4 regions of the Kitasatospora sp. NPDC036934 genome follow, and region 3 is predicted to be linked to each of the others. Evidence: riboswitches for the same ligand, from Rfam matches in the RefSeq annotation. Region 3 holds a riboswitch; each other region holds the start of a gene.
What was found. A riboswitch is a leader RNA that binds a small molecule or an ion and turns the genes downstream of it on or off. The one in region 3 is predicted to bind cyclic di-AMP.

Region 1: it holds a riboswitch for cyclic di-AMP, as region 3 does, so the genes downstream of both, ACZ7BZ_RS28650 (M23 family metallopeptidase) here and ACZ7BZ_RS05220 (transglycosylase family protein) in region 3, are expected to answer to the same signal.
Region 2: it holds a riboswitch for cyclic di-AMP, as region 3 does, so the genes downstream of both, ACZ7BZ_RS06035 (glycoside hydrolase family 16 protein) here and ACZ7BZ_RS05220 (transglycosylase family protein) in region 3, are expected to answer to the same signal.
Region 4: it holds a riboswitch for cyclic di-AMP, as region 3 does, so the genes downstream of both, ACZ7BZ_RS33840 (M23 family metallopeptidase) here and ACZ7BZ_RS05220 (transglycosylase family protein) in region 3, are expected to answer to the same signal.

What each region holds. Positions count from the first base shown of each region.
Region 1 is NZ_JBVJQR010000022.1:36,409-38,597, reverse strand. Features, by position in the region: gene ACZ7BZ_RS28650 (M23 family metallopeptidase) at 1-932, opposite strand, end outside; cyclic di-AMP (ydaO/yuaA leader) riboswitch at 935-1,120, opposite strand; gene ACZ7BZ_RS28645 (MFS transporter) at 1,433-2,189, shown strand, end outside.
Region 2 is NZ_JBVJQR010000003.1:210,010-212,198, reverse strand. Features, by position in the region: gene ACZ7BZ_RS06045 (phenolic acid decarboxylase) at 1-123, opposite strand, end outside; gene ACZ7BZ_RS06040 (hypothetical protein) at 320-535, shown strand; cyclic di-AMP (ydaO/yuaA leader) riboswitch at 753-871, shown strand; gene ACZ7BZ_RS06035 (glycoside hydrolase family 16 protein) at 893-2,189, shown strand, end outside.
Region 3 is NZ_JBVJQR010000003.1:15,080-17,268, reverse strand. Features, by position in the region: gene ACZ7BZ_RS05220 (transglycosylase family protein) at 1-1,137, opposite strand, end outside; cyclic di-AMP (ydaO/yuaA leader) riboswitch at 1,145-1,307, opposite strand; gene ACZ7BZ_RS05215 (sirohydrochlorin chelatase family protein) at 1,807-2,189, opposite strand, start outside.
Region 4 is NZ_JBVJQR010000035.1:26,591-28,779, reverse strand. Features, by position in the region: gene ACZ7BZ_RS33850 (alpha/beta fold hydrolase) at 1-583, opposite strand, end outside; gene ACZ7BZ_RS33845 (YiaA/YiaB family inner membrane protein) at 689-979, opposite strand; cyclic di-AMP (ydaO/yuaA leader) riboswitch at 1,176-1,334, shown strand; gene ACZ7BZ_RS33840 (M23 family metallopeptidase) at 1,347-2,180, shown strand.

The DNA.
Region 1 (2,189 bases), on a different contig from region 3:
ATCTCGAAGTGCAGGTGCGGGCCGGTCACATTGCCGGTCGCGCCGGAGAGGCCGAGCTGCTGGCCGGTGGTGACGGTCTGACCGATCGACACGCCGATCGAGGACAGGTGCGCGTACTGGGCGTACTTGCCGTCGGCGAGCTTGATCTCGACCTCGTTGCCGTAGGCGCCGCCGTTGCCGGCCTTCACCACGACACCGTTGGCGACGGCGCGCAGCGGGGTGCCGGTGGAGGCGACGAAGTCCTGGCCGGTGTGGTGGCCGGAGGCCCACATCGAGCCGGCCACGCCGTAGGCCTCGCCCAGCACCGGGTTGGCCAGCGGGGCGACGTAGCCGGAGGTGGCGGCGACCGGGGCGGCCGTGACGGCCTGGGCCGGGGCGGCGGTCTGCACCTGGGTCTGCAGCTGGGCACCCGGCTTGGCGGCCTCGGTCCGGACCTGCGGCTGGGTGTCCGCGGCGGCGGAGGCGTCCTGGGTGGCCGGAGCGGTCGGCTTGGCGGGCTTCTCCGGAGCGGCGGGCTTCGCAGCGTCAGCGGCCTGACCGGCGTGGCCGGCCTGACCGGCGAGGGCCAGCTGCTGGCCCGGGAAGATCAGGTTCGGGTTGGCGCCGACGACCGAGCGGTTCTGCTCGTACAGCGCGTGCCAGCCGCCGTCGACGTGCTTGGCGTCGGCGATCTTCGAGAGGGTGTCGCCGCTGACGACGCGGTAGCTCTCCTGACCGGTGGCCGAGGCGCCGGCCACCGAAGCGCCGGTGGCGGAGGCGGCCGGAGCGGCCTCGTGCGAGGCCGCCGAAGCGGTGGCGGCGGCCGGGGCGGTGTGCGCCTGGGCGCTCATCGCGGTCACGAGCGGCAGGACGAACGAGGCGCCGGTGACGGCGGTGGCGATGCCGATGCGGGCGGCACGGGGCAGGGCGATACGACGAGCCTGTGCAGGCATGGAATTTTCCTCTCCGACGCCTGCGAGGTGAGCTGTCGGGTTCGGGCTGGAGTTGCCCGGCCGCTCATGCGCGGCTTCACCCCAAGCCGGTCCTGGTCGTCCGCGCGCTGAAAAGGCGCGAACTCCGGTCCGGCGACTTACCTGTGGGTCCCCCGCTCCTGCCGTACAGAGTTCGGTTCGAGCCACCGGGCAGCGGCAGGACTCGGCGTTCCACCCGGTGGATCCGTCCGGACTGGCCGGGCGGTCGCTGAACTAAAACTCATCCGTTCAGGTGAAGCAATGTCGATCTCTTGAATCCGCAACCACCCCCGCCGCCATGGTCACCCTCCGAATGATCCAGCACACCGTGCGTGCACAATCCATTCACCCGGCGCCACTGATCCACCACCCTGCGCCGACCACCCCACCGCGACGCGACCATTCGCTCACGCACCGCCACCGACCGACACACCACCCGGTGACCCTTGTCACGTACACCCCGTCGGACCAGGATCTGCCCCGTGACCACCTCTCAAGCAGGCACTCTGCGCCTGGGCACCGGGCAGGGTCGCTGGGTTCTCCTGGCAACGGTGCTCGGCTCCAGCATGGCGATGCTCGACGGCACCGTGGTGAACGTCGCCCTGCCCCGGATCGGCGCCGACCTCGGCGCCTCCCTCGCCTCGCTGCAATGGACCCTGAACGCCTATCTGCTCACCCTGGCGGGCCTGATCCTGCTCGGCGGCGCCCTCGGCGACCGCTACGGCCGGCGCCGGGTCTTCCTGATCGGCGTGGTCTGGTTCGCCGCCGCGTCCGCGGCCTGTGCCGCCGCCCCGACCATCCACGTGCTGATCGCCGGCCGCGCCGTCCAGGGCATCGGCGGGGCGCTGCTCACCCCGGGCTCGCTCGCCATGCTCCAGGCCGTCTTCCACCCGGAAGACCGCTCGGCGGCGGTGGGCCTGTGGTCCGGCCTGGGCGGGGTGTCGGCCGCCGTCGGCCCCTTCCTCGGCGGCTGGCTGGTGGACGGCCCCGGCTGGCGCTGGATCTTCCTGCTGAACCTGCCGCTGGCCGCCGCCGTCATCGCGGTGACCTCCCGTTACGTCCCGGAGAGCCGGGACGAGTCGGCGACGGGCCGCTTCGACGTACCCGGCGCGCTGCTCGCCGCGCTCGCCCTCGGCGCGATCACCTACGCGCTCACCGCCGCCGGGGAGGGCCTGTCCCCCGCCGTCTGGGTCACCGGGGCGACCGGCCTGCTGCTGGGCGCCGCCTTCGTGGCCGTCG
Region 2 (2,189 bases), 190 kb from region 3:
CTCGCCAAGGCCCTCCCAGCGCAGCCGAGTGCCGTCGGCCGAGTAGCTGTTGCGGAAGGCCGCGCCGTTGTCGGCCCGGAAGACGTAGGTGCGGCCGGCGAAGGCGGGCAGGGGCGCGGTCATGGTGGGGCGGGACCTCTTCTCGGGAGTGCGGGACGGACCGTGTGGTCTGGGCTCGGTGCACTTGTGCACCGCGGAAAACGCCAGGGTTCCAATTTATCCGATCGGTCGGACTCGGGCGGCCCCGCGCCACGGCACGGTCCGCCACCACCCCGGTTCGCTGATCGCGCCGCTCCGGCGGGCCGGGAGCCCTGCCTCGGTGCCGACCCACCTTCTGGCGGGCGCGTCGGCGGACATCCCGGGCGTGCTGGACGAGGACCGCGGGCCCAGCGACGGCATCGTGTTCACCGCGAGCGCGCTGGACACCAGCGGCATCGCGACGGTCGGCGGCACCCGGCTGCTCACCGGGCTGAACCGCCTGGAGCCGGCCTGGTCGCCGGCGGCCGGGGGCCAGGTGGCCGACTGGCCCGGCTGATCGCCCGGCCACGGTCGCGAGGTTGATCAACTCGGCCACCACGCAGCGTCGTTGATCGACACCACTGTGAGCTGTGCGACAACCGGCCCGATCAGGTTGTCCGTTCACGGACGGCCTGCCTAGCCTGCAACCGTCGTCCGCTGTCGCGGACCCCGCCGCCGGGACGCCGAGTCCTGTCCACCCGCCGGCCGGCACTCGAGCACCACAGCGGACGGGAGCGGGGGAACCAAGGTCAGCGCCCGGTCCGTACGCATCAGCGTGCGGACCGTGGCTAGGGGTGAAGCCGCTCCACAGGCGGCCGGGCAACTGCAGCCCGAATCCGACAGCTCACCTCGCAGGCGTCGCAGAGGACCCCCCATGCACCAGCCTGCCGGGCGCCGTCGCGCCCCCCGCCACGCCCGTCCGACCCACCGCGGCCGCAATGCCGCCCTCGCCGCCACCGGGGCGCTCGCGATCAGCGGTGCCGGCCTGCTCGGGCTGCCGTCCGTCGCTGGCGCCCAGGCCGCCACCGCCCCGACCGTCACCCAGGACCGGCTCGCTCCGGCCACCATGGTCGCCGGCCGGGCCGCCACCGCCTCGCTGGGCCTGCACTCCTCGTCCTGCTTCACCGCCAAGACGGTCGGCGTCGGCGTCCGCGACGCGCGCGGCACCAACCTGGACTTCCCGGGGAACGCGACCAACGTGCAGATATGCCCGACCGGGCTCAACTTCACCAGCGGTGCGCGCGCCCTGCCGGCCGGGACGTACACCCAGTTCGGCTTCTGGCAGGACTTCGGCGGCACCTGGCACAACCTGCCCTCGCAGCAGCTGGTGGTCGCGGCCACCGGTACGTCCACGCCGACCCCGTCCCCGACGACGGCGCCCACCACGACGCCCACCACGGCACCGACGGCGACGCCCACCGCGGCGCCCACCACGGCACCGACCGCCACGGCCACTCCGACGACGCCCGCGCCGTCCTCCCCGGTCGCCGGCAAGTCGCTGACCTGGTCCGACGAGTTCAACAGCCCGATCGACTGGGGTCAGCGCTGGGTCGGCGACAAGAGCACCTCGTACAAGTACGGGAACCACAACCCGGACGACAACAAGCTCGACTGGCTGAACAAGAACAACGTCACCGTCGCGAACGGCGTCGCCACCTTCACCGCCACCCCGGGCGGGCCCACCCTGGAGAACGGCCAGCAGTCCTGGAACACCGGCTTCCTGACCACCGAGGGCTCCACCGAGGGCTTCCAGGTCAAGACCGGCGACTACGCCGAGGCCCGGGTCAAGATGCCCTCGGGCACCGGTGCCTGGCCCGCCCTGTGGACCTGGAAGAACGGCAACGGGGAGATCGACTCCTTCGAGTACCACCCGGACAACCCGAACCTGCTGGAGCTGACCAACCACATCAACCCGAGCAACCCCGAGTACTACACCGACGCCAAGGCCGTCGCCAAGGACCAGTGGGTCACCATCGGCACCTACTACGGCGCCAACTCGGTGGACTGGTACGTCAACGGCGTCAAGGTGTACTCGGACAACAAGGGCGTGGGCGCCAACTTCTCGGCGTACCTGATCCTCAACCTCTCGGTGTGTGCCGGGAAGTACCACCCCGCGCCGCAGGGGACCACCCCGCTCACCTTCGCGGCCGACTACGTGCGCGTCTACCGCT
Region 3 (2,189 bases):
GACGTGGGTGCTGGCGGCGGCCTGGTCGGCGGCGACGCGCGGGATGTTGATGCCCGCGGCGCGCAGCGCGGCCTGGGTCAGGCCGGAGCAGTCCCAGCCGCCGTTGCCGGTGCCGCCGTAGACGTACGCCTGACCGATCTTCGACTGGGCGAAGGAGACGGCCGCGGCCATGCTGCCGGTGGCGGTCTGGGCCGGGGCCGGGGTCTGCGCCTGGGCGGTCGGCTTCGAGGCGGGCTTGGAAGCCGGCTTCGAGGCGGTGGACGTGCCCTGGTCGATCGGCTTGGCGTTCACGGCACCGCCGTTCGCGGCCTGGCCGGACTTCTTCGAGCGGTCGAACCAGGCGAAGTCCGAGCCGGACGTGGTGGCGGTGGAGGACTGGTCGGCCTGGGCCGAGCCGCCGTCACCGAAGGTCAGCTGCTGGCCCGGGTAGATGGTGTCCGGGCCGTCGGTCAGGGTGCTGCGGTTGAGGTCGTACAGCCGCTGCCAGCCGCCCTGGACGTTGTGCTTGGTGGCGATCGAGGACAGCCAGTCGCCGTCGACGACGGTGTAGCTGCCGCCCTGGGCCTGCGCCTGACGCTTCTGCGCCCAGCTGCTGTTGGCGGAGGAGTCGGCGGACGAGGCGGAGTCACCCGAGGTCTGCGCCTGGTCCTGGGCGGGCGCGGCCGGCTTGGCGGGCGTCGCCGCCCGGGTCGGTGCCTGGGCGGGCTTGGTGGCCGGCTTGGCGGCGGTGGAGCCGGCCGAGGTGTCGACCGCGGCGGCGGCGCCGCCCTTGGTCAGCCCGGCCTGCACCGAGCAGACCGGCCAGGCGCCGGGGCCCTGCGAGGCGAGGACCTTCTCGGCGACGGCGATCTGCTGGTCCTTGGTGGCCTGGTTGGCCTGCGGGGCGTACGCGGTACCGCCGAAGGCGGCCCAGGTGCTGGAGGTGAACTGCAGGCCGCCGAAGAAGCCGTTGCCGGTGTTGATGCTCCAGTTGCCGCTGCTCTCGCACTGGGCGACCTTGTCCCAGGTGGCGACGGAGGCGGCGTTGGCGGTGCCGGTGGTCAGGCAGGGGACGGTGAGGCCGACGCCGGCGACGCCGAGGGCGGCGATCACGCGACGGGTGCGGCTGGACAGGCGGTTGCCGTTGGAAGGCAGCATGAAGACGCGGTCCTCTCCCACGCCTGCGAGGTGAGCTGTCGGATTCGGGCTGGAGTTGCCCGGCCGCGCTGTGGGCGCGGCTTCACCCCTAGCCCTGGACCGTTCCGGAAAACGGTCTAGGGCGACTTACCTGTGGTTCCCCCGCTCCTGCCGTGATGCGTTTTCGCGCTGCCAGGACATCCGACGGCAGGACTCGGCGTCGCGGATGAACTGGGTCCGTGTGGTCACGAACGGGGAGCACGTTATGCAGACGTAAGTTAAAACTGCAAATACCTGTGACGCACATCACGGTTTAGCGGGAAACGCCAAAAGGCTCGAAATTCATGATCGTAAATGATCGTTTTCTTGCAAATTAGCAGTGGATCGCGATAACTGGCTGCGTCTCAGGAATGAAGTGACGGAGCGTTGGAGCGTGACGGGGGCGCTCCCGCGCGCCGGGGGAGCGACGGCGAATCGAGTGCTGGACGGCGCGCCGACAATTCATCGACAAATGGCACCAGAACGGACATTGCGTCGTATTGCCCGCTTAACTCTCCTGTAGGGCGATCCGAACACGTCGAAAGGGCCCGGAACGCAGTCGTTCCGGGCCCTTCGGTGGTGCGAGTGCCGCGACGGGCGGTCGCGGGCTCTGCGGCGGGCGTTCCGCCGGGTCGTACGGGGAGGTGTCCGTCAGCCTTCCAGGGGCCCTTCGGCGGCCGCATGGGCGCGGCGGGAGCCCTCACCGGCCGCGGCGGTGGCGGCGGCTTCCGCCTCGGCCTCGGCCAGCTCCTCCGCCGTCGGCGTGGGCAGCGCGGCCAGGTAGGTGGAGGCGATCAGCTGGCCGACCGTCGGGTACGCGCCCAGCGGCGCCGCCGACGGGCAGCCGGTCTCCTCGGCGGCCGTGGCGAGCAGCTCGGAGTCCGCCTCCGGGCCGATCACGAGCGGGGCCAGCGCGGGGCGCTGGGAACCGGTCTCCTTGAGGTGGTTGACGGCGGCGGCGACCGAGCCGGGCACGTCGAGCGCCGCGGGGACGACCGGGACGGCCAGTCGGGCGGCCAGCAGCACGCCGGTGA
Region 4 (2,189 bases), on a different contig from region 3:
CGCGGGTGGCGGTCTTGCGGCCGGGGGTGCGCAGGGCGGCGACCAGTCCGTCCACGTAGCCGTCGAGGTCGGCGGGGCGGGGGCCGGGGAAGGCCATCTTGCGCAGGTAGAAGCCCCAGACCCCGGGCCACTGGACCATGGCGGCGCCCATCGCGACCATGACGCCCCGCATGAGGGCGTTGGTCCGGTGTTCGACGAAGGCGTCGATCAGGGCGATCCCGGCGACCCGCTGGGGGGCGTCCCCGGCGACCTTGACGACGGTCGCGCCGGTGTAGGACTGGCCGACCAGGACGGCTCGTTCGATGCCGAGGTGGTCGAGCAGGGCGAGGACGTCGGTGGCGACGGCGGCCGGGCCGTAGTCGTCCCAGACGATGGAGGACTCGCCGAAGCCGCGCAGGTCCATGGTGATGACCCGGTGGCCGGCGGCGGTGAGCAGCGGGTGCAGGTGCCGGTAGGCGCGGCGGGAGTCGAGCATCCCGGGGAGCAGGACGACGGGGGTGCCGTCGCCCTGTCGGGTGTCGTCGTACGCGAGGCGGCCGCCGGGGACGTCGAGGTACTGGGTGCTCGGGGTGGTGCCGGTCATGGTGGGCCTCCGCTGGCTCGCTCGGTGCTGGCGATTGCTTCCGATAGCCATAAAGCTAAGGCTAATAGCCTTAGCCGTCAAGGGCCCTTCCCGGGTCCGCTCCGCTCAGACCCCCTCGACCCTGAACGGGTCGTGCTCGCTCAGCAGCTTCTCCAGCCGGGCCTGGTCGACCCGGGCGACGGTGTCCGAGGACTCCTGCCGGTCCCGGATCACCTTGGCGAGCGTGAAGGTGGAGGTGACGGTGTAGAGGAGCCCGATCCCGAGGAAGGCCCGGGTCCAGCCGCCGACGGGCAGGTAGGCGATCCCGGCGGCGAGGGCGGTGCCGGAGACGGCGAAGGAGAGGACGGCCTGGACGTAGTACGCGGCCGTGGTCCGTGACTGCATCGGTGCGTTCATGGCGCCAGGATGCGACGGGGCGGGCCGCTCGCACATGAGTAGGAGTACTCAGATGGGCCTGGCGAACGAAGGGCCGTTCGTTGACGACCGATCACCTGTTCCCCAGCAGTCCCGGACGGATGGCTTGGAATCAGGGCGTCCTAGGATTAACGTTTGATAACGCAGCGCGGTCGTCAACGCCGTACCCAGACGGCACCGTGCGCCGTCGCCTAATCCCACCGGCCGGCCTCCGGGCAGGTCAGGGAGCCGGGGAACCACGTTCCTTGGGGTGAATCGGCGGGGCCCCGGCCCGGCCGTAGGAGACCTTCCTGCTCCGAACCCGTCAGCTAACCCGGTAGGCGCGAAGGAAGGAAAGGAGCGCGCCTCCGTGGCGTCGACGCACACCCCGGCACACCCGGCCGGCCCCGCAGCCGGTACCCAGCTCCTCGACCACCCCGGCCCGGACGGCCCGGAGGCATTCGCCCCGGAGGCCGAGGCCAACCGCCACCGGATGCCGCGTCAGACCCGCGGAGCCTCCCCGCTGCTCGGCGTCACCGCCGTCGCCGCCACCCTGGGCGCCACCGGTTTCGCCTCCGCGACCCCGGCCGCCGCGCCCGCCGTCGAGGCCCCGGACGAGTCGCCGGTCGCCCTGGCCGCCGACCCCGGCCTCGCGCTCGCCGCCCGCATCCAGCAGCAGGCCGACAGCCAGCGCACCGCCGCCGAGGAGGGCGCCCGGCTGCAGGCCGCCCAGGAGGCCGAGGCCAAGGCCGCCGCCAAGGAGGCGGAGGCCAAGCGCGCCGCCGACGAGGCCGAGCGGGCCAAGGCCGCCGCCCTCACCCTGCCGGTGAAGGACTACAACCTCACCGCCCACTACGGCCAGAGCGCCCGCTACTGGGCCCACCTGCACACCGGCCTGGACTTCGCCGCCGACACCGGCACCGCGGTCTTCGCGGTCGGCCAGGGCACCATCACCTCGGCCGGCTGGTCCGGCTCGTACGGCTACCGGATCGTCGAGACCCTGCCCGACGGCACCGAGATCTGGTACTGCCACCTCTCCTCGATCATCAAGGGCTCCGGCAAGGTGACCTCCGGCCAGCAGATCGGCAAGGTCGGCGCGACCGGCAACGTCACCGGCCCGCACCTGCACCTGGAGGTCCGCCCCGACGGCGGCGCCCCGGTCGACCCGGAGACCTGGCTCCAGCAGCGCGGCCTCACCCCGTAGCCACCGCCG